DNA from 3 places in the Prauserella sp. PE36 genome. Region 1 is predicted to be linked to each of the others. Evidence: riboswitches for the same ligand, from Rfam matches in the RefSeq annotation. Region 1 holds a riboswitch; each other region holds the start of a gene.

Region 1 (9,530 bases):
ACCGTCCCCGTCATCACCGGCCACCGCGTCGTCCCCGTCGCGGGCCGCGACAGCATGCTGCTCAACCTCAGCGGCGCGCACGGCCCGTTCTTCACCCGCAACCTGCTGGTCCTCACCGACTCCGAGGGCCGCACCGGCGTCGGCGAGGTGCCGGGCGGGCCCGCGATCACCAGGACACTGGAGGAGGCCAAGGACCTCGTCCAGGGTGCGCGTGTCGGCGACCACCACGCGGTGCTCGCCGCCGTCCGGGATCGCTTCGCGAGCCGCGACGCCGGTGGGCGCGGGCCACAGACGTTCGACCTGCGGGTGACCGTCCACGTGTGCACGGCCATCGAGTCGGCGCTGCTCGACCTGCTCGGCCAGTTTCTGGACCAGCCCGTGGCTGCGCTGCTGGGCGACGGCAAGCAGCGCGACCGCGTTCCCGCGCTCGGCTACCTCTTCTTCGTCGGCGATCGCGAGCGCACCGACCTGGACTACCGCCACGGAGACGACAGCGGTGACGAGTGGTTCCGGCTGCGCGACGAGAAGGCGCTCGACGCGGACGCGGTGATCGCGCTCGCCGAGGCCGCCAAGGCGCGCTACGGGTTCACCGACTTCAAGCTCAAGGGCGGCGTGCTGCCGGGCGACGAGGAGGTGGAGGTGATCACCGCGCTCGCCGAGCATTTCCCCGGCGCCGACGTGACCCTCGACCCCAACGGCGGCTGGCTGCTCTCCGACGCCATCGCGCGCGGCAGGCGGCTGCGCGACGTCCTCGCCTACGCCGAGGACCCGTGCGGCGCGGAGGACGGCTACTCCGGGCGCGAGGTGCTCGCCGAGTTCCGCCGGGCCACGGGCCTGCGCACCGCCACGAACATGGTGGCCACCGACTGGCGGCAGCTGGGCCACGCGGTGCGCGAGCACGCCGTCGACATCCCCCTCGCCGACCCGCATTTCTGGACGATGAGCGGTTCGGTGCGCGTGGCGCAGCTGTGCGAGGCGTGGGGCCTGACCTGGGGTTCGCACTCCAACAACCACTTCGACGTGTCGCTGGCGATGTTCACCCACGTCGCCGCGGCGGCGCCGGGCGAGATCACCGCGATCGACACGCACTGGATCTGGCAGGACGGCCAGCGGCTCACCCGCGACCCGTACCCGCTCACCGACGGCCACCTGACCGTGCCCGACCGCCCCGGCCTCGGCGTGGAGCTGGACCCGGAGCAGGTTGATGCCGCCCACGAGCTGTACCTGCGCGAGGGTCTCGGCGCTCGCGACGACGCGGCGGCGATGCGGTATCTCGTTCCCGGGTGGACCTTCGATCCGAAGCGGCCCGCACTCGACCGCGCCTGAACGAAAGAGTAGGGAGAACCGATGACCCGGTCCGCCCGGCAGGGCGTGGTCCTGCAGGTCTGCCCGCTGCTGGAGTCGCTGGAGGAGGCGCTTGCCTCGCACCACGAGACCGTGCGCCTCGCCGAGCACACCGACCCGGCCGGCTACCTCGCCGAGCACGGGCACGAGGTGGTGGCCGCCGTGACGAGCGCACGGGTCGGCGTCAGTGACGAGCTGATGGACGCCCTGCCCGAGCTCCGCGCGATCGTCCACTTCGGAGTGGGTTACGAGACCACGGACGTCGCCAGGGCCCGCGCGCGGGGCATCGACGTCAGCAACACGCCGGACGTGCTCACCGACTGCGTCGCCGATCTCGCGGTGGGCGCCCTCATCGACGTGCTGCGCAGGCTCGCCGCCGCCGACCGCTACGTGCGGCGGGGCGAGTGGACCCCCGGCGGCTACCCGCTCGCCACGAAGGTGAGCGGCAAACGGGTCGGGATCCTCGGGCTCGGCCGCATCGGCCGCGCCATCGCGCGCAGGCTGGAGGGTTTCGACACGGAGCTGAGCTACCACTCGCGCAACCCGGTGGAGGGCGTGCCGTACCGCTACGCGTCGTCGCCGGTGGAACTGGCGGATGGGGCCGACGTGCTCGTGATCGCCACGTCGGGCGGCGCGGCCACGCGCGGGCTCGTCTCGGCCGACGTGCTCCGCGCGCTCGGCCCCGACGGCTACCTGGTCAACATCGCGCGCGGCAGCGTGGTCGACGAGCCCGCGCTCGTGGCGGCGCTGACCCAGGGCCGGATCGCCGGCGCGGCACTCGACGTGTTCGCCGACGAGCCGAACGTCCCCGCGCCGCTGCTGGAGCTGGACAACGTGCTGCTGCTGCCGCACATCGCCAGCGCCACCCGCGAGACGCGCGAGGCCATGGGCGCGCTGGCCTTCCGCAATCTCCACGCGTTCATGACCGAGGGCACGCTCGTGACCCCGGTCCCGCGGGCCGCCGGATCCTGATTCACTCCGCCCGCGTGTCGATCTGGGCTGCCCGGCTCCGACGTCTCTGATGAGGGCCGCGCGACCGGCACGGCCACCGGACGGAAGGACCGCCATGACCGGCACCGCACACCGCCGCGTGATCGCCTGGGCCAGCATCTCGATCGACGGCTACACGAGCGGCCCGGATGGGCCGGCGCACGACACGTGGCTGCACCGGCACGCCCTGCGGCAGGAGACCGCCGAGTACTTCGAGGGCGTGTGGCGCGGCGTGGACACGGCGCTGCTGGGGCGCACCAACTACGAGGGGTTCGCGTCGGTGTGGCCTGGGATCACGCGGGATCCCGCGACCGACGAGCGCACCCGCGAGCTGGGCACGTGGCTGGAGACCGTGGAGAAGGTGGTGTTCTCCCGCACGCTGGAGCGCGCGGACTGGCGGAACTCCCGGATCGCCCGTGAACCCGAACGGGAGGTCGCCGCGCTGAAGGCCGCGCCCGGGCGTGACCTCATGGTGCTGAACAGCGCGAGCGTGATCCAGACGCTGCTGAAGGCGGACCTGGTTGACGACCTGCGGTTCGCCGTCGTGCCGACCCTGCTTGGCGGCGGGCTGCGGCTGCTGCCCGAGGGTCTTCCCGCGTCCGGCTGGACGCTGGCGAGCAGCGCGACCCTCGCGCACGGCGCGGTGTGCCTGCACTACCGGCGCGGCTGATCCCGCTCCGGCCAGTTCGCGGTGAGCGCGTCGAGGCCCTCGGCGAGCTGGGCGCTGGTCGGGGTCGCCTCGCGCGGGATGCGGGAGGCGAGCACCGTGCCGAAACCGGCCATGCGCACGACGTCGTCGATCAGCGTGTCGAGGTCGTCGGGCCAGTCGAACTCCGGTTGCGCGATCAGCAGGCTCACGAGGCCGTGCAGCGCCGACCAGAGCCCGACGGCGAGCGACTCGGGACGCCCGCGCATGATCCCGGCCGACACGCACGCCGCCGCGGCCTCGGTGACGTAGCGGAAGCACTCCCGCGCGCCCGGCGACCGGTGGGCCGAGGGCCGCATCAGGAGCACGCGGTACTGCACGGGATGTTCGAGGGCGAACGTCGCGTAGACGCGCCCGCACCGGCCCAGAACACGCAGCGGGTCGTCGACGCCCTCGGAGCGCTCCCGCATCCGGCGTTCCAGCTCGCCCCACGACTGGAGGCACACCGCTTCGAGCAGGTCGTCCCTGTTCGCGAAGTGCAGATAGACCGACGGCGTCGTGACCCCGGCACGCGCGGCGACCGCGCGCAGTGTGAGCGCGCCGTCGGTGCCCGTCTCCACGAGCAGCGACTCGGCGGCCAGCAGGATCTCCTCGCGCAGCTTCTCCCCCTCACCGGGGCGGGCCCGCGAGCGCGTCGAGCTCATCGGCACAGCGTGACAGAGCTGACTTGACACCGTCAACTTGACGCTGTCAATCTGAGCGCATGGGCAGCTTCCATGAGGCCACGGCGCTCACGCGCGAGCCGGGCACCGACCTCTTCACCGTGGACCTCGATCCCCAGTGGACGGTCGGCGGCCGGATGCACGGCGGCTACCTGCTGGCCGCGATGGCGAGGGCCGCCACGGAGGTCGGCCCGCACGCCCATCCGCACGCGGTCAGCGCGTCGTTCGCGGTGCCGCCGCAGGCGGGGCCCGCGCGGGTGTCGGTGGAGGTGCTGCGCGCGGGCAAGGGGCTGACGCAGTCCCGCGTGCGGCTCGGCCAGGACGGCACCCCGTGCGCCGAGGCGCTCCTGACACTCGGCCCGCTCGCCGACCACGAGCCCTACTGGTCGGGCGTCACGCCGGCGGATCTCCCACCGGAGCACGAGTGCGTGCGCGTCCCGGCCGAGGCGCCCGGCGCGGGCTTCCGGGTGGACCTCATGGACGTGGTGGAACAGCGGCTCGACCCGCGCCCGCTCGGCTTCCTCGGCGGAACCCCGTCGCGCCAGGGCGAGATCTCGGGCTGGCAGCGGCTCGCGGACGGCTCCGACTGGGACCCGCTGAGCCTGCTGGTGGCGCTGGACCCCGTGCCACCGGTGTCGTACGACCTCGGCATCCCGGGGTGGGCGCCGACCCTGCAGATCAGCGCCTACCTGCGGCGCCCACCGGCTCCGGGCCCCGTGCGCGTCCGGATGCGGGCCGGCGTCGTCGCGGGCGACCGGATGGACGAGGTCGCCGAGGCGTGGGACAGCAAGGACCGGCTCGTAGCCCAGGCGACGCAGCTCGCAGGGGTCCGCCTGCCATAGGGCGCGTCGCCCGACCCGCTGCCCAGTGAGGGGATCGGCAGACGCGCCCTAGCCCTGTCGGGCCTTGTAGCGCGGGTCCCGCTTGTTGAGGACGAACACCTTCCCGTGGCGGCGCACCACCTGCGCACCCGGCTTGTTCTTCAGTGAGCGCAACGACTTCCGGACCTTCACGGCCACTCCCTTCATCGTTGTTGTTGACAACGATTTTCATTATACTCACCCCGGCCGCGAACACCCTCGCGCAGGCGCCGCATCGTGAGGTAGCCTCTCCGCTAGGTCATGAGCGCCAGCGTCAAGCCCCGGCTCGCTGGCCGGCAACCCTCCTACCGTGGTGGGGTGCCCCGGGTGACGACCTGGCTCGCCGGAACAGGCGGGCAAGCGCGGGCCCCTCACCGGGTCCCAGGACCCACCGAGGAGGCCACATGTCCGTCACGTTCGCACCCCCTGCCCTCGCCACCGTCATCCCGCCCGCCGTGCCCGGCACCGCGGGTGACGACCTGCGCGTGCCGCTGGTGACCGGCGGGGAGATCGGCTACGCCAACCTCGACCACGCCGCCAGCGCGCCGTGTCTTTCCGCCGTGCGCAGGGCGGTCGACGAGTTCCTGCCGTGGTACGCGAGCGTCCACCGCGGCGCCGGGTTCGCCTCGCAGGTGTCCACAAAGGTCTATGAGCGAGCCAGGCAGGCCGTTGGCGCGTTCGTCGGAGCGCGGTCGTCCGACACGGTGGTCCTCACGCGCAACACCACCGACGCCCTCAACCTGCTCGCCCGCGCCGTCCCGAAGGGCACGGCCGTGGTGCTGTTCGACACCGAGCACCACGCCGCCCTGCTGCCGTGGCGGGGCAGGCACGTGTACCGCGTGCCTGCCCCGCGCGCCCGGCACGAGGCCGTGCGCGTGCTCGCGGAGACGCTCGGCCGCTGCCCCGAAGGTCCTCGGCTGGTCGTGGTCGCCGGAGCGTCCAATGTGACCGGTGAGGTGCTGCCGATCGCCCAGCTGGCGCAGGCCGCACACGCCGCTGGAGCCCGCATCGCCGTCGACGCCGCCCAACTGGCCCCTCACCGCGCCGTGTCGCTGCGCGAACTGGACGCGGACTACGTCGTCCTATCCGGACACAAGCTCTACGCGCCCTTCGGGGCGGGCGCGCTCGTCGGCAGGGCCGACTGGCTGCGGGCCGCCGAGCCGTACCTGGCCGGTGGTGGCGCCAGCAAACTCGTCACCGGGCACGAGGACGGCCTCGGCGTGGTCTGGAACACCGGGCCGGAACGGCACGAGGCCGGCTCCCCCAACACCGTCGGCGCGTACGCGCTCGGCGTCGCCTGCACGGAACTGGCCTCGGTTCGCGACCGCGTCGAGGCGCACGAGGCGGACCTGCTCGCCCGGCTCGACCGCGGCCTCGCCTCGGTACCGGGCCTGCGTGTCCTCCGGCTGTTCGACGACGACGGCGACCGCGTCGGCACGGTCTCCTTCGCGATCGATGACCTCTCCCCCGGACTGATCGCCGCCGTCCTGTCGGCGGAGCACGGCATCGGCGTGCGGGACGGCGCTTTCTGCGCGCACATCGCCACCCGCAGGCTCATCGCCACGAGCGGCGGCGACGGGCAGCAGGCCGTGCGGGTCAGCGTCGGGCTCGGGACGACACGCGAGCACGTCGACCGCCTGGTGACCGCGCTGCGCGAGATCACGGAAAGGGGCCCGCGGTGGACCTACGCCGAGACCGACGGCCGGTGGGCGCCGAGCCCGGATCCCCGTCCGCTACCGGGTTTTCTCGGCTGAGTCAGGCGGGGTAGAACGGCTCGGTCCGCACGCGGCGCGCGCGGCGTGGACCAGAGACCCCGGGGCGCGTCCTCGACTCGGGCGGCGCAGTGCACGTCCTCAGGCGCGCGGACCAAGCAGGTCGACCGGAACGGAGCACGGCCACCCGCCTGGCCCCGCCAACGCCAACGCCAACGGTCGCTAGCTCCGGCTCAGCGGTGCCGGAGCCGCCTGCGCCGTCGACCGGCTCCGGCACGGGGTCTCCGGCTCCGCCACCGGCACGCGAGCCGCCTCCGAGGTACTCGTCAGTCGAAGCGCTCGTACCTGGGGTCGCTGGCGGGCAGCGGCAGCGCGGGCTCACCCTCCAGGATCTTGCTCATCGCGCCGAACCACGTGCGTGCCGGCGTCTTGCCGCCGAACATGTTGCCGCTGTCGGCGGGGACGGCGCTGACGTTGCCGGGCCCGCCGTCGTAGAGACCGCCGTTGGGCACGTCGGGCCGGAACACCATCGCCGCGCCCGCGAGCTGCGGCGTGGCGCCGAGGAACGCCGCGGAGCCGTTGACCTGTGTCGTACCGGTCTTGCCGATCATGGGCCGGTTCCAGCCGACGCCCTGGGCGGCTGCCGCCGCCGTGCCGCCGGGCAGGTCGTCCTTGCTCATACCCACGGCGAGTGTGTTGGCGAGCCCCTCCGGCACCGCCTGCTCACACGGCTGTTCCTTGATCGGCACCGGGTTGCCGTCGCGGTCGGTCATCTCGCCGATCGGCGTCGGCGGGCACCACACGCCGCCGCTCATGATCGTCGCGGCCACGTTGGCGAGTTCCAGCCCGCTCGTGGGGCTCACGCCGAGGGTGAAGGAGCCCTTGCCGGGAGAGTTCGCGGTGGGCCCGAAGAACTGGGTCTGGCTCTGGCTCAGCTCCTGGCTCTCCGCCTCGGGGTTCACCGGGCCGCCGTTCGCCGCGTTGGACGCCATCGTCTTGCGCAGGCCGAGCTTGCTGGCCATGTCGACGACGGCCTTCATGCCCGCCTGTTCCTCGAGGATCACGAAAGCCGTGTTGGGCGAGGTCTGCAACGCGGTCTGCAGCGTCATCGAGCCGCTGCCGCCCTCGGTCGCGTTGGTGACGCAGTAGCCGCGCGTGTAGGGCGCGATGTAGGGGCACGGCGCGGGACTGCCGCTGAACACCTGGGACACGTAGGAGCTCGGCGACTGGATCGTGTCGTAGATCCCCACCTTGCCCGTCGCCATCGCCGCCGCGGCGGTGAAGATCTTGTAGCTCGACCCGGCGCCGGTCACGTTGGCGACGTCGGAGGGCAGCGAGTACTCGGTCTGCCCGGCGCTCGCGTCGGGCCCGTAGTCGCGGTTGGCTGCCAGCGCCACCACCTCGTGCCGGTCCTTGCCCGGCTTCACCAGCGACAACGTGTTGGCGACGTTGTCCTCCATCTTGCCGACCTGTTCCTCGGCCGACTGCTTGGCGAGGTGGTTGGCCTCCCGGTCGAGCGTCGTGCGGATCGTGTATCCGCCGGTGTAGAGGTCGTCCTTCGTCATGCCCTGCTCGAGCAGGTAGTCCTCGACGTACTGGCAGAAGAACCCGTGCTCGGGACCCGCGCCCACGCAGTTCGCGGCGGGCTTCTCCGGGCCGTTCGGCACCACGCCGAGCGGCTCCGCCTTGAGCCGTTCGGCGTCCTCCTCGGAAAGCTTGCGGTTCTCGACCATCTTGTCGAGCACGAAGTTCCGCCGCTCCGTGGCCCGCTCCGGGTTGTTCCACGGGTCGTTGGCGACAGGGTTGTTGACCATGCCGGCCAGCAGCGCGCCCTGCGTGACGGTGAGCTTGTCCGGCGTGGTGCCGAAATAGGCGTGCGCGGCGGCGCCGACGCCGTAGATCTGCCGGGAGAACTCGACGACGTTGAGGTAGCCGGCGAGGATCTCCTCCTTGCTCATCTTCGTCTCGAGCTGGATCGCGACGCGCGCCTCCTTGAGCTTGCGCGCGATGGTCGCCTCCTGCGCCCGCTGCTGACCGAGCTGGTCGTCGCGGTAGGTGACGTTGATGAGGTAGTTCTTCACGTACTGCTGGGTCAGCGTCGAGGCGCCCTGTGTGTCGCCGCCGGAGGTGTTGCTGATCGCCGCGCGCAGCGTGCCCTTCCAGTCCACGCCGTGGTGCTCGTAGAAGCGCCTGTCCTCGACCGAGATCAGGGCCCACTTCATGGCCTCGGAGATCTGGTCCGGCGTGGTCGGTATGCGGTACTGGTCGTACAGCGTCGCGATCGGGTTGCCCTCCCGGTCGGTGACGGTGGTCACCAGCGGCGGCGGGTCGTCGGCGAGGTCCGAGGACATGGACTCCACGGTGTCGCTCGCCTCGTTCGACATCACCCCCGCGGCGCCGACGACCGGGAACAGGATCCCCGCCACCAGCACGCCGGCGAGCAGACACAGACCGAGCATTTTGAAAAGGCCGTCCCGCATACGCACGTGCGCAAGGGTACGCAAGGCGACGTTGGCTTCCGGTGATCCCCTGACCTCACCGTGTCGCCACCGCGTGGGGTATCGGCGGCCACAGGCCCAGCACGAACGCGGCAACGTCGGCGGCCAGCGCGGCGGGCACGTCCCAGGCGACGAGGTGCCCGGCATCGGGGTAGATGACGAGCCGTGCCCCCGGCGTGGCGGCGACCAGCCGCTCCTGCTCCCCGCGGCCGAGGAGGGTGTCGCGCTCGCCCCACAGCACCAGCGTCGGCACGGTGATCACACCGGTCTCGGTCGGCGCCTCGGCCCCGGTCAGCCCGGCGAGCACGGCGCGCCAGACGTGCGCGGGCAGTTTCGCGTTCTCGGCCACCATCTCCCCGACGAAGGACTCCGGCAGCGCGGCCGTCACCGGGATCGCGCCCAGCACCTCCCTGGCGAGGTCCGGACCCACCGGATCGGTCATGCGCTCGACCGTGGCGGCGAACGGCGGCCGCACACCGTGCAGCCCTCGCGGCGCACCCGCGAGCACGAGCCCCAGCACCCGGCCGGGACGGTCGATCGCGCAGCGCTGCGCGACGAGCCCGCCGCTGGAGTGCCCGAGCAACACGGCTCGCTCGAGCCCCACGGCGTCGAGAAACGCGGGCACGTCGGCGGCGAAGTCGGCGAGCGCGTAGCCGTGCTCGGGCTTGGTGGAGTCGCCGTGGCCGCGCGGGGTCACCGCATACACGTGCAGCGCACCGGGCAGGTACGGCAGCAGCGGTTCGAAGAACCGGTGCGAG
Region 2 (9,530 bases), on a different contig from region 1:
GACTGAGACGCCATCCGTAGGCTAATCGGGTATGAGCACCCCTGTGTTGACAGCGGTGGCCTGGCCATACGCCAACGGTCCCCGCCACATCGGCCACGTGTCCGGTTTCGGAGTCCCCTCGGACGTCTTCTCCCGTTACCAGCGAATGGCCGGCAACCGCGTGCTCATGGTGTCCGGGACCGACGAACACGGCACCCCCATCCTCGTCCAGGCCGACAAGGAGGGGCTGACGCCGCAGGAGACCGCCGACAAGTACACCCGCCAGATCAGCGAGGACCTGCGCGGCCTCGGGCTCAGCTACGACCTGTTCACCCGTACCACCACCGGCAACCACGCCGAGGTAGTGCAGCAGATCTTCCTCGCGCTGCACCGCAACGGCTACGTCGTGCCGCGCACCACGACCGGCGCCGTGAGCCCGTCGACCGGCCGCACGCTGCCCGACCGCTACATCGAGGGCACGTGCCCCATCTGCGGCTACGACGGCGCGCGCGGTGACCAGTGCGACAACTGCGGCAACCAGCTCGACGCGGCCGAGCTGATCAACCCTCGTTCGCGCATCAACGGCGAGAAGCCGGAGTTCGTGGAGACCGAGCACCTGTTCATCGACCTGCCCGCGTTCACCGAGTCGCTGGGCAAGTGGCTGGCCACCAAGACGGACTGGCGGCCCAACGTCCTCAACTTCACCCGCAACCTCGTCGAGGACATGCGGCCCCGTCCGATCACCCGTGACCTCGACTGGGGCGTCAAGGTGCCGCTCGACCGCTGGCGCGACCAGCCGCTCAAGCGGTTCTACGTGTGGTTCGACGCCGTGATCGGCTACTTCTCGGCGAGCGTCGAGTGGGCGCGCCGCTCGGGCGACCCGGACGCCTGGCAGGAGTGGTGGAACAACCCGGACGCCCGCTCCTACTACTTCATGGGCAAGGACAACATCACGTTCCACGCCCAGCTGTGGCCGACGTTCCTGCTCGGGCACAACGGCGAGGGCGACCACGGCGGCGAGGCCGGTCCGTACGGCAGGCTCTCGCTGCCCGGCGAGATCGTGTCCAGCGAGTTCCTCACCATGAGCGGCTCGAAGTTCTCCACCTCGCGCGGCACGGTCATCTACGTCAACGACTTCCTGCGCGAGTTCGGCCCCGACACGCTGCGCTACTTCATCAGCGTCGCCGGTCCGGAGACCCAGGACACCGACTTCACGTGGGACGAGTTCGTGCGTCGCACGAACTTCGAGCTCGCCAACGAGTGGGGCAACCTCGTCAACCGCTCGATCTCGATGGCGCACAAGAACAACGGCGGCGTGCCGACGCCGAACACGCCGCAGCAGGCCGACGAGGACCTCAAGGCGCTTTCCCGCGCGGCGTTCGACACCGTCGGCGCGCACCTGGGCCGTTCGCGGTTCAAGCAGGCCGCGAGTGAGGCGATGCGCGTCGTGTCGGCGGCCAACCGGTACCTGTCCGACCAGGAGCCGTGGAAGCTCAAGGACGACCCGCAGCGGCGCGACACCGTGCTGCACACGGCGCTGCAGGTGGTCTCCGACGCCAACACGCTGCTGACGCCGTTCCTGCCGCACGCGGCGCAGAAGGTGCACGAGGCGCTCGGCGGAACCGGCGTCTGGGCGGCGCAGCCGGAGCTGAAGGAGGTCGAGGACCTCGACATCGCCGGCCGGATGAACCCGATCCTCACCGGCGACTACGCGAGCGAGCAGGCGCGCTGGGAGTCGGTGCCGATCGAGGCCGGCCGCCCGCTGGCCAAGCCGACGCCGCTGTTCGCCAAGCTCGACCCGAAGCTGGGCGAGACGGGTCCGGAATGGGCTCCCATCGAGGGCTGAACGCGCCGATGACTGCGCGGTTCTCCTGTGGGACACCCGCGCCAGGACGCGCCCTCAGGTACCCGGCGGCCGTGCACCACCGACGCCCGCGGCCTTGTCACCGGCCCGCTCGATCCCTGGAGGAAACTTGAGTCGTGAGCGCCCGCCGGTGCCGGAGAAGCTTCCGGCACCGGCGATCGACTCGCACACGCACCTGGACGCCTGCGGAGTGGAAACCCCGGCGGAGCTGTCCACTGTGCTCGCTCGCGCCGAATCCGCCGGGATCGAGCGCGTGGTCACCGTCGCCGACGACCTCGCCGCCGCGCGCTGGGCCGCCGAGGCGTCCACGTGGGACGAGCGCGTGTTCGCCGCCGTGGCGATCCATCCCACGCGCACCAAGGACTTCGGCGACGCCGAACGGTCCGAAGTGGAGCGGCTGGCGCGGGGAGATCGAGTGGTCGCGGTCGGGGAGACCGGCCTCGACTACTACTGGGACTACTCACCGCCCGAGGCGCAGCAGGAGGCGTTTCGCTGGCACATCGACCTCGCCAAACGCATCGGCAAGCCGCTGATGATCCACGACCGGGACGCCCACGACGACGTGCTGAGGATCCTCGACGAGGAGGGCGCGCCGGAAACCGTGGTGTTCCACTGCTTCTCCGGAGACGCCGACATGGCGCGCCGCTGCGCCGACGCGGGCTACGTGCTGTCCTTCGCGGGCACCGTGACCTTCCGCAACGCCAGGGCGCTGCACGAGGCGGCGCGGCTGGTCCCTTCGGAGCAGTACCTCGTGGAGACCGACGCGCCGTTCCTCACGCCGCACCCGTTCCGGGGAAGGCCCAACGAGCCGTACTGCGCGGCGTACACGGTGCACGGGCTCGCGGAGCTGCGCGGCGAGCCGGTCGGCGAGGTCGCGAATGCCGTACGTACCAACGCAGAACGCGTGTTTCGACTGCCCACCGTCACTTCGGGTTGAACGGACTGCGACATTCGTGCACACATCTACGTCGACCGGCCGAGTGACGAAGCTCACGACACTCCGAGGGGTATTTGCACAACCCCCAAGCCTTCGTTATTGTCCCGTGACCGTGCTGGGTGGTGGTTTTCGAACCGCCAGCCGGTTGGCCCACAGTCACGTCGGTGTACGTCGGGGAAACGTCCTGCGGGACGTGAGGACGGCGCTGACTGCGGGAGTCCTGGCCTTACGCGAAAGGGATCGACCCTGTGACTGGTAGCTACGGGCGCGCTGACGCGGGTCTCGACGCATCGCCGAGACCGGGGGGCGCCTCGACAGCCCTGCTCGACCGGCCGAGCGACTTCGACGACTTCGAGTTCTCGCCGGACCCGCACGTCACCCGTCACGACGTCCTGACGGCGCTCGGCCCCGACGCCGACAGCCTCATGTCCGAAGCGGACATCGATGTCGACGAGCTCATCCGGCTGATCAACGCCGAGACCACGATGCTGCCGCCGATCGTCGTTCCCGACGAGGCGAGCGCGGACCGCACCGCCGAGGCGCAGGAGAAGCCCGAGGACGGGCTCGCCACCGCGGTCAAGACCTGGAAGAAGCGCTTCCTCAAGGGCGCCGTCCTCGCCGTGATGATCACGCTCACGGGCGGCGGCGCCGCGGCGCTCGCGATGAACAAGAGCGTCACCCTCGACGTCGACGGCGAGCGCCAGACCGTCCGCAGCTTCGGCGGCACCGTCGGCGAGGTGCTGGAGGACGCCGGCATCACGGTCGGCGCCCACGACGCGCTCTCACCCTCCCCACAGGCCGCGGTGGGCGACGGCGGCGTCATCACGCTGGAGCGCGGCCGCCAGCTCAACCTGATCGTCGACGGCGAGCAGCGCGAGGCCTGGGTCCGCGCCACCACCGTCGGCGAGGCGCTGGAACAGCTCGGCCTCCAGGACCTCAACAAGCAGGGAACCTGGTTCTCCGCGCCGGTCGGCGGCGAGGTGCCGCTCGAGGGCATGACCCTGGAGGTCAAGACCCTCAAGAACATCACGCTCTTCGACGGCGGCAACCAGCCGCGCGAGCTCTCCACCACCGCCGTGACCGCGGAGGAGCTGCTCAAGGAGCTCAACCTCTCGCTCGGCCCGAAGGACAAGATCGAGGGCGGGCTCAAGTTCAAGATCCACGACGGCGCCTCGGTGCACATCAGCCGCACCGGCGTCTCGGTGATCAACGAGACGGAGGTCATCGAGCCCAAGGTCCGCACCATCGAGGACCCCGAGCTCGAGCAGGGCACCGAGATCGTCGAGGAAGAGGGCGTCCCCGGCGAGGAGATCGTCACCTACCGCATCACCAAGGAGAACGACCAGGAGATCGCCCGCGAGGAGCTCTCCAGCAAGATCATCAAGGCCGCCAAGGACCGGGTCATCCGGGTGGGCACCAAGCAGCCCCCGCAGCCGGTGATCTCCGACGGCGCAGTGTGGGACGCGCTCGCGCAGTGCGAGTCCACCGGCAACTGGGCCATCAACACCGGCAACGGCTACTACGGCGGCCTGCAGTTCGACAAGAGCACGTGGGACGCCTACGGCGGCGACCAGTACGCGGCCTACCCGCACCAGGCCAGCCGCGAGCAGCAGATCGCGATCGCCACGAAGGTGCGCGACGATCGCGGCGGCTACAGCGCCTGGCCGAGCTGCCAGTCGAAGCTGGGGCTCCCGTAGCCGTTCTAGACTGACCCGGTGACGGAGACATCGGGCTTGCTCGGCCCTGCTGAGATCCGCGGGCTGGCGAGTGAGCTCGATGTCCGGCCGACCAAGAAGCTCGGCCAGAACTTCGTGCACGACGCCAACACCGTGCGCCGCATCGTCGAGCTGGCCGAGGTCGGTGCAGGCGACGTGGTGCTCGAGGTCGGGCCGGGTCTCGGCTCGCTCACGCTCGGCCTGCTGGGCTCCGGTGCGCGGGTGATCGCCGTGGAGATCGACCCCGTGCTCGCCGGGCGCCTGCCCGACACCGTTCGGAGCCACGCGCCCGAGGCGGCCGGCCGGCTGACCGTGCTCGGCGCCGACGCGCTGCGGGTGCGTGCGGACGAGCTCGCCGAGCCGCCGACGGCGCTGGTCGCGAACCTGCCGTACAACGTCGCCGTTCCCGTCGTGCTGCATCTGCTCGCCGAGCTGCCGTCGTTGCGCAGGGGACTCGTGATGGTCCAGACCGAGGTGGCCGACCGCATGGCGGCGGGACCGGGCAGTCGCGTCTACGGCGTGCCGAGCGTCAAGCTGGCCTGGTACGGCAGGGCACGCAAGGTGGCCGCGGTGCCGAGGTCGGTCTTCTGGCCGGTGCCCAACGTCGACTCCTCGCTCGTGGCGTTCGAACGCGGCGAGCCGCCGGAGAACGCCGATCGCGACGTGGTGTTCGGGCTCGTCGACGCCGCGTTCTCCCAGCGCCGAAAGACACTCCGCGCCGCGCTGGCCTCATGGGCGGGCTCCGCCGACCGGGCGGGCGAGCTGCTGACGGCCGCCGGGATCGACCCCCGCTCCCGCGGCGAGCAGCTGGACGTCGATCAGTTCGCGGCTATTGCGGCAAAGGTGTGATCTACATCGGCGAGCTTGCGTTCGTGTGGCCGATTCAGGTCTACTCTTAGGGCATCCATCCCGAGCGACTGAGAGACCTGGCTCGCCGAAGTCGCAGCAACCGCCCACCGAGGGCAGGTGCTAACGCCAGGAGCGATGGAGGATCCGTGTATCGCTCGCGAATGCTCACCAGGCGCCGAGTCGTCGATCAGGGCCGCCGCACCGTAAGCGCGTGTTGTCGCCACACCGCTGCCGCCTGATCGTTTCCCACTCGCTCATCCCTTCCCAGCGACCGTCTGAGATCCGGACGGGGCGTCGCTGTGTCTCGAGTTGCCTTGGAGCTTTCGTGATCACCGTCGAAAACGTCAGCAAGTCGTTCGCCGCCGGCAGTACCGGGGCGCCCGTGGTCGCGCTGCGCGACGTGAGCCTCGCCGTGGAGGCGGGTTCGCTGTACGGCGTGGTCGGCCCTTCGGGTGCCGGTAAGTCGACGCTGGCGCGTTGCATCGCACTGCAGGAGCGTCCGGACCGCGGGGTCGTGCGGTTCGACGGGCTCAACACCGCCGCGCTGGACGGCCGCAAGCTGCGGGACGCGCGCCGTCAGCTGGGGATCGTCGACACCCGGCTGCAGCCGGAACGCACGGTCGCCGGCAACGTGGCCGCACCGCTGGAGCGGCTCGGCATCGAAGGCCCGCAGCGCCGGAACCGCGTGGGCACCCTGCTCGACCTCATCGGCCTGACGAGGCGGGCCGCGCAGCTGCCCGGTGACCTGTCCGAGGGCCAGCGGCGACGGGTCGCCGTCGCGCGGGCACTCGCGGCGGGGCCGTCGGTGCTGCTCGCCGACGACCCGACGGGCGGCGTGGAGTCCGAGGAGTCGGGCTCGGTGCTGGCCGTTCTCGACCGGGCGCGGGCCGAGCTGGGCGCGACGGTGCTGGTGACCACGCCGGACGCGAGCGTGGCGCGGCGCGTCTGCGACGACGTGGCCCTGCTGGAGCGCGGTGCGGTACTGGAGAGCGGCAACGTGCTGGGCCTGCTCGGCAAGCACGGCAGCAAGATCGCCAACCAGCTGCTGCCCGCGATCGAGACGTCGAGGGCGGAGGTGTCGCAGTACGACCTCGCCGTGGACGTGGTGCTGATCGGCTTCGCGGCCGTCGGTGCGCTGCTTCCCGAGGCGGCGGGCCGCTTCGACGTCGAGCTGGCGACGATCGGCGGTGGCCTGACGCGATTCGGTGACACGCCGGTGGCGCGCTTCCGGCTCGGGGTGCGCGGCCAGCGGGCCGACGCGGCGCTGGCGTGGATCGCGGAGCGCGGCGCCCACGTCACCCACACCCTCTACGGCCTGCGCAACGTCGCCGCCTGATCCAGGGAGCCCCTTCTGCAGGGAGCCCCCTTCTGCAGGGAGCCCCCTTCTGCAGTGAAGGCCACCTTGCCTGCGTTCAACGCAGTGAAGGTGGCCTTCACTGCAGTCGGGCCCACCCCCGGCCGCCACGTAGTGAGCAAGGGAGCTTTGCTCCCGGAAAACGGGAGTAAAGCTCCCTTGCTACCCCCTGGATGTGGCTACTGGGACTGCTGGGGCACCGGTGAGGGGCGCCGGAAGAGCAGGCCGGCCACTACGGCGCCCACCGCGAGAACACCGGCCGCCCAGCCGCTCGCCGTCGCGTAGCCGTGCACCGTCGCCGCGGCTCCACCCGCGACGACCGACGCCGTCGCGCTCGCCGCGATCGTGTTCAGCGCCGCCGTGCCGAGCGAGGCTCCCACCTGCTGCGACGTCGTGATGAACGCCGAGGCTACGCCCGCGTCCTTCGGCGCCACCCCCTGCGTCGCCGCGTTCACCACCGTCGGCATCACCAGACCCGCACCCGCGCCCAGCAGCACCTCGGCAGGCAGCAGCAGGCCGACATAGGAGCTGTCCGGCGTCAGCCGCGTCAGCAGCGCCATGCTCACCGCCAGCAGGAGCAGCCCGCCAACCAGCAGCGGCCTCGCCCCGACCCTCGGCGCGAGCCTGCTCGTCACCTGCGTCGACATCAGCACGTTGCCCGCCACGAACGGCAGGAACGCCACCCCTGCCAGCAGCGCGCCGTAGCCCATGATCACCTGCAGCTGGAACGTCAGGAACAGGAACATCCCGAACATCCCGAACGCCGCGAAAGCGACCCCGAGGAACGCAGCCGCCCGCGACCGCTCGGTCACGACGCTCAGCGGCAGCAACGGTCCCCTCACCCGCGCCTGCCGCGTCGCGAACACCGCCACCAGAACCAGCGCTGTCGCGAGCAGCCCGAGCACGAGCCCTGAGCCGAAGCCGCGCTCCGCCGCCTCCGACAGCGCGTAGACGAGTGACACGATTGCCCCGCCGCCGAGTGCGGCGCTGATCCAGTCGAGCGGGGTCTCGCGATGTCCCTCGACCTTCGGCAGCACGAAAGCGCCCAGCACGGCGGCCAGCGCCGCGATCGGCAGGTTGACGTACAGGCACCAGCGCCAGTCGAGGTACTCCGCGAGCGCCCCGCCCGCGACGAGTCCGAGCGCGGCGCCCGACATCATGATCGCGCTGAAGATGCCGAACACGCGCGCCCGCTCGCGCGGTGCGGTGAACGTCGTGGTCAGCAGTGAGATCGTCGACGGCGCGAGCAGCGCCGCGAAAACGCCCTGGCCCGCCCTCGCCGCGATCAGCATCTCCGTGCTGATCGCGGCGCCTCCGACGGCCGAGGCGAGCGCGAAGCCGACGGCGCCCACGAGCAGTGTGTTCTTGCGGCCGAGCCGGTCTGCCAGCCGCCCGCCGAGCAGCAGCAGCCCGCCGAACGCCACGGTGTAGGCGGTGATCGCCCACTGCCGGCCGGCGTCGGACATGCCAAGCTCCCGCTGCGCCGACGGCAGCGCGATCGTCATGATCGTCATGTCGACGATGACCAGCAGCTGGGCCAGTCCGATCACCGCGAGTGCCCACCATCTGCGCCGGTCGGTGGTTTGCCCCACCGGTGCAGGAGCGGTCGTTGTCATGATTTCCCCTTGTGAGACTGTGTGGAGGCCCCGAAATGACTGGAAAGCACCGGGTTCGCCGATTGCTTACCGGTCGGCTAGTTAGCTTGTATGGTGGAACCGTAAGTGATTGCTAGTCGGGCGTCAAGTAAGTTGAAGACGGTCTCAGGAAGGGCTGGCTGACATGGTGGGGCGGCGCAGCGACACGAGGGAGCGCATCCAGCAGGTCGCGCTGGAGCTGTTCGCCGAGCACGGCTACGAGAAGACGTCCCTGCGGGAGATCGCGGAGCGCCTCGCCGTGACGAAGGCCGCGCTGTACTACCACTTCAAGACCAAAGAGGACATCGTCCACAGCCTCGTCGAGAACCTGGTCGACGGCCTCGATGAGCTGCTCGCCTGGGCCAAGGAGCAGCCGAGGTCGCAGGGGACCACGGAGGAGGTTCTGCGCCGGTTCTCCGCGCTCGTCAACGACGAGCACGGGCCGGAGATGCAGTTCATCCAGCAGAACATCCCGACGCTCAAGAAGTTCGGCGTCATGCACCCGCTCGGCGCGAAGGTCAGGGAGCTCTTCCAGCTGATCAGCGCCGAGGGCGGCGACCCGGCCACGGAGCTGCGGGCCAGGCTCGCCCTGGTCGCACTCGTGCTCGGGATCAACCCGATGTTCGGCGGACCCGGAGCGGCCCCGCCGCCCGAGGTCGCGCTCCAGGTCGCATTGGAGCTGGTCGCGCCGCGCGGCTGAGCCGGCCAAGTACCCTTGACCCGTGCTCGCCGTCGTTCCACCGCCCGTGACCGTGAGGGTGCCCTCCAAGGTGAACCTGCACCTCTCCGTCGGTGACGTTCGCGACGACGGGTTCCACGAGCTGACCACCATCTTCCAGGCCCTATCCCTGACCGACGAGGTCACCGTCGCCGCCGCCGAGGAACCGGGCGTCGAGGTGTTCGGCGAGGGCGCCAAGTCCGTGCCCACCGACGAGGGCAACCTCGCGTGGCGGGCGGCCCGGGCGCTTGCCGAGCACGTGGACCGCACCGAGGACATCGACAAGGTCGGCGTGGTGCTGCGCAAGGGCATTCCCGTCGCTGGCGGCATGGCGGGCGGCAGCGCCGACGCCGCCGCAACGCTCGTCGGCCTCAGCTCGCTGTGGAAGCTCGACCTCGCCAGGGACGAGCTCGCGCAGATCGCCGCCACGCTCGGCAGTGACGTGCCGTTCGCGCTCTACGGTGGCACCGCGCTCGGCAC
Region 3 (9,530 bases), on a different contig from region 1:
GGGCGCGAAGGCGAGTGTGCCGCTGCTCGACCTGCCCGCCGTCGTCGGCGCGCACGTGCTCGGCGGCCACGGCAACGCCGACGGCATGCACTGGGGGTGGGAGGGCCACGAGGCGGTCGGCAGGGCTATGGCGAGCCTGATCGCCCCCCTCTTGGCCGATGCGGGCGCGGCGGCTCCCGCTCACGGCCGGGCGGGAACGTAGGCTGGCGTCCGTGCCGGTCGCCGTTGTCACGGACTCCACCGCCCACCTGCCGGAGGGTTTCGCCGAGAGGCACGGGATCCGCGTGGTCCCGTTGCACGTGCTGATCGACGGCGTCGCCGCACTCGACGGCATCGACGTCGGGCCGGTGGCGCTCGCCGAGGCGCTGGGCCAGCGGCGCATCGTGACGACGTCGCGGCCGACCCCATCCGCGTTCGCCGCGACGTTCCGCGCCGCGCTCGACGAGGGAGCCGACACCGTCGTGTCCGTGCACCTGTCGAAGCGGCTCTCCGGCACCTGGGAGTCCGCGGTGCTGGCCGCGCAGGAGGTGGGGCCGGACCGGGTGCGGGTCGTCGACTCGCGAACCACCGCCATGGGCCTCGGTTTCGCGGCCCTGCACGCCGCTGCCGCCGCGGCGGACGGAGCGTCCGGCGAGGAGGTCGAGGCGGCGGCGGTCGACGCGGCCGCGCGCTCGGAGACGTTGTTCGTCGTGGAAACGCTGGAGTACCTGCGGCGAGGCGGGCGGATCGGGCACGCCGCCGCGCTGCTCGGCACCGCGCTCGCCGTCAAGCCGGTGCTGCGCATGGACGGCGGCGAGATCGTCCCGCTGGAGAAAGTGCGCACGATGAACCGGGCGGTGGGCAGGCTCGTCGATCTGGCGGTACAGGCTGCCGAGGAAAAGGACATCGCGCTTGCCGTGCACCACCTGGCCTCCCCGGAGCGCGCGGCGGAGCTGGCCACGCGGCTCGACGAGCGGCTGCCGCGGTCCCGTGGCTGCGTGGTCTCCGAGCTGGGTGCCGTGATCGGTGCGCACACCGGTCCCGGCGTGCTCGGCGTCGTCGTCCAGCGGCCGGAGTGACGCGCGAGGCCGGGACTTGTCCACATCACCCGGTCAATCCACAGGCCCCGCGATTCCGCCTGCCGCGCCCAGCTGCTCCTCCCTAGCGTCGAATGTGTGTTCGACCAAGCGAAGCTCGGTTCCAGCGACGCGGAACCACGGCCAGAACCGGAGCTGCGAGCGCAGCCGGGAGCGTCGCGCGTACGGCTGGCTCAGCTGGCCGCACAGGTCACTGTTGAGGAGAACGGGCCGCCGGACCGGGTGCCCGCGCAGCCGGAGAAGGCCGGGAGGTTCGTCGAGCGGTGGCTTCCGCCCGGCCTCGCCGGCGCCCCGGCGGGACGGCAGCGCCGGATCGCACTGATCACCGCTGTCGCGGGGATGGTGCTGGCGGTCGGGCTGACGGTTTTCGTGCTCGGCGGCCGTCCCGAGGCCGAACAGCCGCCGCCGTTGCCGGTCGCGCGCGCGGCGGGTGCGAGCGCGGGTCCGGCGACGAGCACGGCCGCGGCCGAGCCGCTGGTCGTGAGTGTGGTCGGCAAGGTCAAGGAGCCTGGCGTCGTCACGGTCGCGGCGGGCTCGCGGGTCGACGATGCCGTCAGGGCCGCGGGTGGTCCGGTGGCCGGTGCCGACCTGCTGAGCGTCAATCTCGCGCGTCGTCTGGTCGACGGCGAGCAGTTGTACATCGGCATCCCGGTGCCGCCGGGCATGCGGACACCCGCTCCGGCGCCTGCCGCGGGAGTGCCCGGCACGGATCCGGGCGGCACCGCGAGCAGCCCGTTGGTCGACCTCAACACGGCGGACCAGGAGCAGCTGGAGAACCTGGACGGGATCGGCGAGGTCACCGCGCAGCGCATCCTGGAGTGGCGGGCCGAGCACGGCCGGTTCACGGCAATCGAGCAGCTCCGTGATGTCGACGGCATCGGCGAGAAGCGGTTCGAGCAGCTGCGGGAGCAGGTGCGGGTCGGATGACCTCCCTGCTGTCACGTGAGCCGGTCACCGTGGAGCGCCGGCACGACCTGCGTCTGGCGCCCTCCGCCGTGACGGTGTGGTCGGCCGCGCTGTTCGGGTTGTTGTGGGGATGGTGGGCCTGCCTGGTCATAGGGGCGTTGGGCGCGCTGATCGCGGCCGCCGTCGCCTGGCGCGACGCGCGAGCCGGACCCGAGGCGGCCCGCCGGTTGCCCGCAGCGGGCGCGCTCCTCGTGTGCGGACTGCTCGCGGCGGGTCCCGTGGCCGTGCGGCTGGCTGGTGCCGAGCAGGATCCCTTGCGGGAACCGGCGCGAAACGGCAGCGAGGTCACGCTGCGGGCGACCGTCGCGGAACGACCCAAGCCGGTGCGGTCGGCCGGATACGCGGGACGGCAGGGCGGAGCCCGCTCGGTGGTGGTCCCGGTCGACGTCCTCGGCGCGAGCGTGCGCGACCGGCCGGTCGCGTCGACGGGCCGGGTGGTGCTCATCGCCCCGTTCGCGGAGTGGTCGCGGCTGCTGCCCGGGCAGCAGGTCACCGCGTCCGGCTCGCTCGCCCCAGCCCGGACGGGCGAGCTGACCGTCGCGGCGGCGTACGTGCGCGGGCCTCCGGAAGCGGTCGGCCCGGCCCCGTGGTGGCAGCGAAGCGCCGAATCGATCCGGGCCGCGCTGCGGGTCGTCTGCTCGGTGCTGTCCGAGGAGCCAGCGGGTCTGCTGCCGGGCCTCGTCGTGGGTGACACGAGCGCACTGCCCGCACGGGTGGAGCAGGAGTTCCTCGACGCGGGGATGTCGCATCTCACGGCTGTCAGCGGCGCGAACGTGGCGATCGTGTGCGGTGCCGTGTTGCTGCTGGCCAGGGCGCTGCGGCTGGGGCCGCGACTGTCGGCGGTCGCCGCCGGGGTGGTGCTGATCGGGTTCGTGGTGCTGGTCGGCTACGAGCCGAGCGTGCTGAGGGCCGGCGTCATGGGAGCGGTCGGGCTGCTCGCGCTGGTGCTGGGTCGGCAGGGATCCGCCATGCCGGCGCTGGCGGCAGCCGTCTGTGCGCTGGTGCTTTACGACCCGGCGATGGCGGCGAGCATGGGTTTCGCGCTGTCGGTCGTGGCCACCGCCGGCCTGGTGCTGCTGGCTCCGAGGTGGGCCGAGGCGCTGACCCGCCGTCGGGTGCCCTCGGGGCTGGCCGAGGGGCTCGCCGTGCCGGTGGCCGCGTTCCTGGTCACCGCGCCGATCATCGCCGGGATGGCCGGTGAGGTCAGCCTCGTGTCCGTGGCCGCGAACCTGCTGGCGGCGCCGGTGGTCGCGCCGGTGACGGTGCTCGGGGTGCTTGCCGCCGTGCTCGCGGGGCCGTGGCCCGCCGGTGCGGAGGTCCTCGTACACGTCGCGGGCCCCGGAGTGAGCTGGCTGGTGCTCGTCGGGAGGGAGGCCGCCGGGGTGCCGGGCGCCGTAGTGGGGTGGCCGTCCGGCTGGTGGGGCGGGCTGCTCGCGGCCGGCATCGCCGGCCTGGTGGTGCTGGCGCTGCGACATCGTCCGGCGCGCATCGCGCTCGCGCTGGCGCTGGCGTCGCTGCTGGTCGTCCTGGTTCCGGTGCAGGTCGTCGCGCCGGGGTGGCCGCCGAGGGACTGGGCGATGGTCGCGTGCGACGTCGGTCAGGGCGACGGGCTCGTGCTGGCCACCGGTGAGCCCGGCCGTGCGGTGGTGGTGGACGCGGGGCCCGAGCCGGGACCGCTGGACCGCTGTCTCGACCGGCTCGACGTCGACCGGGTGCCGCTGGTGGTGCTGAGCCATCTCCACGCCGACCACGTGGGCGGACTCGCGGCGGTGCTCGACGGGCGCTCGGTCGGCGCGGTGGCGGTCGGTCCCGGCCGGACGCCGGGCTGGGCATGGCGGGAGGTCGCGGCCGAGACGTCGGCCCGGGGCGTTCCCCTGCTCGAACTGAGCGTCGGGGACCGGCTCGAGTGGCCCGCACTGCGGCTCGATGTGGTGGGACCGCGCTATGTCCCGCGAGACCAGGGGGAGGAGGACGACGGCACGGGGATCAACAACAGTTCCGTGGTCCTGCGCGCGAACACGGCCGCAGGGCGAGCGCTGCTCACCGGCGACGTCGAGCTGGCTGCCCAGGGCGACCTGCTCAGTGCCGGGGCCGACCTGAGGGCGGAGATCCTGAAGGTGCCGCACCACGGGTCTCGGTTCACGCTGCCGCAGTTCATGGGTGCGGTGGCACCGAGGGTCGCGCTCGTGAGCGTGGGCGCGGACAACACGTACGGACATCCGAACCGCACGACGCTGAGCGTGCTGACGAGAGGAGGGGCACTCGTGGCCCGCACGGACACCGGCGGCGACACCGCCGTGGTGCCGGGCGACGACGGACCGGCCGTTGTCAGGAGAGGAGCGTCGCGATGACAGAACCACTCTGACTGGCCGTGAATCCGGTTGCCGGAACCGGACGGCCCCGGCACGCTCGCGCCATGATCAATACCGGACTCGGTCAGAAGGTCGTGCTGGTGACTGGTGGCAGCGGCGGCATCGGCGAGGCGATCAGCCGGGCCTTCGCCGCGCAGGGTGCCCGCGTGGCCGTACACCACCATCCCGGGGAGGAGGCGCGGTGGGCGCACGTCACCCCGCCCGTAGAGGCCGCGCGCCGGCTGGCCGGGGAACTCGACGATGCGGTCGCGGTGGCGGCCGACCTGGCCGAGCCGGATGCGGCGGCGCGGTTGTTCGACGAGGTCGAGGCGCGGCTGGGTCCCGTGGACGTGCTCGTGAACAACGCCGCGCACTGCGAAACCCCCGACACGGTGGACGCGCTGACGGCGGGCAGCCTCGAGCGGCACTACCGGGTCAACGCGATCGCGCCCGCGCTGCTGATCAGCGAGCTGGCGTGCCGACAGCAGCCGGACCGGGCAGCGCCGTGCGTCGTGAACATCTCGACCGACGCGGCACGCGCGTTCCCCGGCCAGCTCGGTTACGGCTCGTCCAAGGCCGCGCTGGAAGGGCTCACGCGCGGCACGGCATTGGACCTCGGCGCGGCCGGGATCAGGGTCAACGCCGTGGCTCCGGGGCCGGTGCAGACGGGCTGGATGGACGAGGACCTGGTGGCGAAGGTCAAGGAGATCGTGCCACTCGGTCGTCCGGGGAAGCCGGACGACATCGCCGACGCGGTCGTGTTCCTGGCGTCGGAGCAGGCCCGCTGGATCACCGGCCAGGTGCTGCAGGTCGCAGGGGGGCACGCCCTGTGAGCCGCGGCCCGTGGCGACTCAGGTGTGCTGTCGGGAGACGTTGGTGCGGGTCGACGATCTTGAAATGGGGCGAGCGTCCTCCTCTGTCGTGCGAGCCACCACGGTGATCCCGGCCCGCACGGCAGAGGATTATCAGACCCGACCTAGCGGCCGAGGACCTCGTTCACGGCGTCGGCCGACGGGGGCACGGTGGCCTTCGGGCCGATCTTGCCCTCGACGGCGTCCAGCGTCTTGAGGCCGTCGCCGGTGATGAGCAGCACGGTCTCGGCGTCGGGGTCCAGCCTGCCGGTCTCGATGAGCTTCTTCGCGGTCGCCACGGTGACGCCGCCGGCGGTTTCCGTGAAGATGCCCTCGGTGCGGGCCAGGAGCCGGATGCCCTCGACGACCTCCTCGTCGCTGACGTCCTCGATCGCGCCGCCGGTGCGGTTGACGGTGTCGAGCACGTACGGGCCGTCGGCGGGGTTGCCGATCGCGAGCGAGCGGGCGATCGTGTCCGGCTTCACCGGCTGCACCACGTCGTGCCCGTTGCGGAACGCGGCCGAGACCGGCGAGCAGCCGGTGGCCTGTGCCCCGAAGACCTTGTACGGCGACTCGTCGACGAGGCCGAGCTGGCCCAGCTCGCGGAAGCCCTTGTCAACCTTGGTCAGCTGCGAGCCGGAGGCGATCGGAACGACGATCTGCTCGGGAAGCCGCCAGCCCAGCTGCTCGGCGACCTCGAAGGCGAGGGTCTTGGAGCCCTCGGAGTAGTAGGGGCGCACGTTGACGTTCACGAAAGCCCAGGTCTCGTGCTCGGCGGCGAGCTGGGTCGCCAGGCGGTTGACGTCGTCATAGTTGCCGTCGACCGCGATCAGGGCGCCGTCGTAGACGGCCGTGGTGAGGATCTTGGCGCGTTCGAGAGAGGAGGGGATCAGCACGACCGACTGCCAGCCGGCGCGCGCGGCGGCCGCGGCGACCGCGTTGGCGAGGTTGCCCGTCGAGGGGCAGGCCAGCGTGTCGAAGCCGAACTCGCGGGCAGCGGCCAGCGCGACGGCGACCACGCGGTCCTTGAACGAGTGGGTGGGATTGCCGGTGTCGTCCTTGACCCAGATGCGCTTGACCCCGAGGGCCTTCGCGAGGCGGTCGGCACGCACCAGCCTGGTACAGCCCGGCTCGGTGTTGGGGATCTCCTCGACGTTGGAGGGCACCGGCAGCAGCCTCTTGTAGCGCCAGATGTTGCGAGGGCCGGCCTCGATGTCCTCCCGGCGCACGCGGCCGAAGTCGTAGGCGACCTCGAGCGGCGAGAAGTCCCCGGCGGAGACGAACTCCGGGGCCAGCGGCTGGCGGTGGCCCTCTTCCTTGGACACGAGCTCCACGGCCGGACCGAGGTCGACGGACTTCGTGGTTTCGAGCGCTGCAGTCATCGCGAGGTTCCTTTCCTCATCTGCCCCGCTGGCGCGGGTCGGAATTGGCACCGTGATCGCCAGCTACCTCGCGGAATCGAGATGACAGGCTGACGCCGGTTGCCGGGGCTTCATCGGGCCGTTCCCTCTGCCCCTCTGGATGAGCGGTATTCGGTTGTCCGTGGGCGGAATCCGCCCGACGTCGTGAGGAAGCCTACGTCATCGGGATCAGTTCGTGCCACGGCTGTGCGGGTTACGTCACCGTGGCAGGATCGGCAGCGTGACCGCGCCAGCCACCACGCCCGCACCACTGCAGCTCGTGCTCGGGGACGAGGAACTGCTCGTCGAACGCGCGGTGCGAGCCGCGCTGGACTCGGCGCGGCTGGCCGACGCGACGGCGGAGCTGACGCGCGTCCGGGTGTCCGAACTCACACCACCACAGCTCGCCGAGCTGGTCAGCCCTTCGCTGTTCAGCGAGGGCCGCGTGATCGTCATCGAGGGCGCGCAGGACGTCTCGCAGGAGATCTCCGACGCGATCCTGTCCTACGTGCGCATGCCCGCCGACGGCATCGTGCTCGTCGTGGTCCACACCGGTGGTGGGCGGAGCAAGGCGGCCAAGGCGCTGCCGGGTGCGCTCAAGAAGGCGGGCGCTGCCGTCATCGAGTGCGACAAGATCACCAAGCCCGCCGAGCGGGAAGCCTTCGTGCGCAACGAGGTTCGGCGGGCGGGCGGACGGATCGACGCGCCAGGGGTGGTCGCGCTCATCGACGCGGTCGGCTCCGACCTGCGGGAGCTCGCCTCGGCCGCCGCGCAGCTCGTGGCCGATTCCGGCGGCAGCGTCGACGAGGAGGCCGTGCGGCGGTATCACCGCGGCCGGGCCGACGTCACCGGGTTCATGGTCGCCGAGAAGGCCGTCGCCGGAGACCGCGCCGCCGCGCTCGAGTCGGTGCGGTGGGCGCAGCAGATCGGGGTGCCGCACGTGCTGGTGGCCGACGCGCTGGCCGACGCGGTCCGCACGATCGCCAGGGTGTCCGCGGCGGGCCGGGGCAACCCGAACCAGATGGCGGGCGAGCTGGGGATGCCGCCCTGGAAGATCCGCAAGGCGCAGGGCCAGTCGCGCGGCTGGAACTCGGGTTCGCTCGCCGAGGCCATGCGCATCGTCGCCCGCGTGAACGCCGAGGTGAAGGGCGCCGCGGCCGATCCGGACTACGCGATCGAGCGTGCCGTGCTGGACCTCATCGCCGCGAAGCAACGCCGCTAGGCGACGCGCCCCAGCGCCACCTTTGGTGCGCTCGGGGCACCGCCCGTCTCCCACACCCCCAACGGAGACGCTGCGCCATAGGGGACTTTCGGCGAACACGCGCCGACAACGGCGAAGCCCCCGGAGACCGTTGGTCACCGGGGGCTTCGCGACAGCTTGTCGGCAGGCTCAGAGCTTGTTGGCGCGCTGGGCCATCGCGGACTTCTTGTTCGCGGCCTGGTTCTTGTGGATCACGCCCTTGCTGGCAGCCTTGTCCAGCTTGCGCGCGGCCTCTCGCTGCAGCTCGATGGCCTTGTCCTTGTCACCGGCGTCAGCGGCCTCGCGGAACTTGCGGATCGCGGTCTTCACCGCCGACTTGACCGACTGGTTGCGCTGGCGCGCCTTCTCGTTGGTCTTGATGCGCTTGATCTGGGACTTGATGTTGGCCACGCGGGCGCTCCTCACATCGTTCGGCGGGATTGTCGTTGTCGCGTTCTCGTGGCCCCGGTGACTCACCGGGCTTCCTCCCTGGCGGAATGCCACACGGCAACGGCTGAACAGCATAACAACGGGTCACCGCGGGACCTCGGCCAGGTCGGTTACCTGGGCTCGCAGTGCCTGGGGTTTCGCCGTCTCCCCGCTGGCGCAGGCTCGCACACAACCAGGGGTCCGGCTACCTCTGCTACCCGGTCTCCGCCGTCGCTCTGCTGCCCGTGGTGCTCGCGATGGTGTTGTTCGGCGACCGGCGTCCGGAGTGGAGCTGGCTGCTGGCCGCCGCCGTGACGGTGGTCTGCCATGTGCTCTACGGCGTCGTCCTGCAACGCGGGTACGCGGTCGGCGACCTGTCCGTCGTGTACCCGGTCGCCAGGGGAGCGGACCTCTGCTGTCGGTGCTCGTCGCCGTGCTGGTGCTCGGGGAACGACCGGGCTGGCCCGGTCTGGTGGGGAAGCTGCGGCGGGAGCACCGGCGTGAGGTGCTGCTGGTGTGTCCGCTGTCTCCGTTGGCCTGCCTGCTCGTGTTCTTCGCCTTGCGGCTCGCGCCGGTGAGCCTCGTCGCGCCCGCCAGGGAGCTGAGCATCGTGCTCGGCAGTCTCGCCGGCTGGTTGTTGCTGGGCAGCGGCACCCTGGTAGGCGGCCGGCGGTTCTGCTCGTGTTGTTCGGGATCACGGCGACCGCACTCGCATGAGACCGTGTTGCCCATGGACGTGCTGAGCAGCAGGGTGCTGGTGCATCCCAGGGATCCCGACGTGACGAAGGCCTTCTACCGCGACACGCTCGGGCTCGCGGTCTACCGCGAGTTTCCCGGCGGCACCGTGTTCTTCCTCGGCGGCGGGTTTCTCGAGGTCGTGGGAGAGGGCCGCACCGGCGCCACCCCGGACATGGCGCTGTGGTTGCAGGTCAGAGACGTCGCCGCGGCCGTGGCCGAGCTGCGCGCGAAGGGCGTCGAGCCGGTGAAGGGCCCGCAGCGGGAACCGTGGGGACTCGACGAGGCGTGGATCTCCGACCCGGACGGCACGCGGATCGTGCTCGTGGAGATCCCGTCGGACCACCCGCTGAGGGTCGATGTGCGCTCCCAGTAGCTCCGTCTCGGGGATGCCCGGTTCGCCGAGACCGGGATCCTCGTGACGATCGGATTCGCCAGGCAGAGGGCTCAGCGCTGTGGCCGGCACCGTCGAGAGCCGCCAC

What was found. Region 1 has a riboswitch for S-adenosylmethionine ahead of DI005_RS12425 (aminotransferase class V-fold PLP-dependent enzyme). Riboswitches for the same ligand answer to the same signal wherever they lie in the genome.
Region 2: it holds a riboswitch for S-adenosylmethionine, as region 1 does, so the genes downstream of both, DI005_RS36380 (methionine ABC transporter ATP-binding protein) here and DI005_RS12425 (aminotransferase class V-fold PLP-dependent enzyme) in region 1, are expected to answer to the same signal.
Region 3: it holds a riboswitch for S-adenosylmethionine, as region 1 does, so the genes downstream of both, thrC (threonine synthase) here and DI005_RS12425 (aminotransferase class V-fold PLP-dependent enzyme) in region 1, are expected to answer to the same signal.

Annotation. Positions count from the first base shown of each region.
Region 1 is NZ_QEQT01000050.1:291,302-300,831, forward strand. Features, by position in the region: gene DI005_RS12395 (enolase C-terminal domain-like protein) at 1-1,326, shown strand, start outside; gene DI005_RS12400 (2-hydroxyacid dehydrogenase) at 1,348-2,316, shown strand; gene DI005_RS12405 (dihydrofolate reductase family protein) at 2,411-3,004, shown strand; gene DI005_RS12410 (TetR/AcrR family transcriptional regulator) at 2,989-3,684, opposite strand; gene DI005_RS12415 (thioesterase family protein) at 3,744-4,544, shown strand; gene ykgO (type B 50S ribosomal protein L36) at 4,593-4,715, opposite strand; SAM riboswitch class IV at 4,820-4,931, shown strand; gene DI005_RS12425 (aminotransferase class V-fold PLP-dependent enzyme) at 4,967-6,316, shown strand; gene DI005_RS12430 (transglycosylase domain-containing protein) at 6,601-8,760, opposite strand; gene DI005_RS12435 (alpha/beta fold hydrolase) at 8,810-9,530, opposite strand, start outside.
Region 2 is NZ_QEQT01000110.1:222,359-231,888, reverse strand. Features, by position in the region: gene metG (methionine--tRNA ligase) at 32-1,825, shown strand; gene DI005_RS36395 (TatD family hydrolase) at 1,953-2,780, shown strand; gene DI005_RS36390 (resuscitation-promoting factor) at 3,101-4,477, shown strand; gene rsmA (16S rRNA (adenine(1518)-N(6)/adenine(1519)-N(6))-dimethyltransferase RsmA) at 4,496-5,344, shown strand; SAM riboswitch class I at 5,397-5,486, shown strand; gene DI005_RS36380 (methionine ABC transporter ATP-binding protein) at 5,670-6,680, shown strand; gene DI005_RS36375 (MFS transporter) at 6,878-8,314, opposite strand; gene DI005_RS36370 (TetR/AcrR family transcriptional regulator) at 8,478-9,032, shown strand; gene DI005_RS36365 (4-(cytidine 5'-diphospho)-2-C-methyl-D-erythritol kinase) at 9,055-9,530, shown strand, end outside.
Region 3 is NZ_QEQT01000088.1:16,445-25,974, forward strand. Features, by position in the region: gene octT (diglucosylglycerate octanoyltransferase) at 1-202, shown strand, start outside; gene DI005_RS26930 (DegV family protein) at 213-1,058, shown strand; gene DI005_RS26935 (ComEA family DNA-binding protein) at 1,155-2,003, shown strand; gene DI005_RS26940 (ComEC/Rec2 family competence protein) at 2,000-4,393, shown strand; gene DI005_RS26945 (SDR family NAD(P)-dependent oxidoreductase) at 4,459-5,226, shown strand; gene thrC (threonine synthase) at 5,370-6,626, opposite strand; SAM riboswitch class I at 6,640-6,772, opposite strand; gene holA (DNA polymerase III subunit delta) at 6,886-7,866, shown strand; gene rpsT (30S ribosomal protein S20) at 8,035-8,295, opposite strand; partial or broken gene DI005_RS39190 (hypothetical protein) at 8,460-9,030, shown strand; gene DI005_RS26970 (VOC family protein) at 9,044-9,424, shown strand.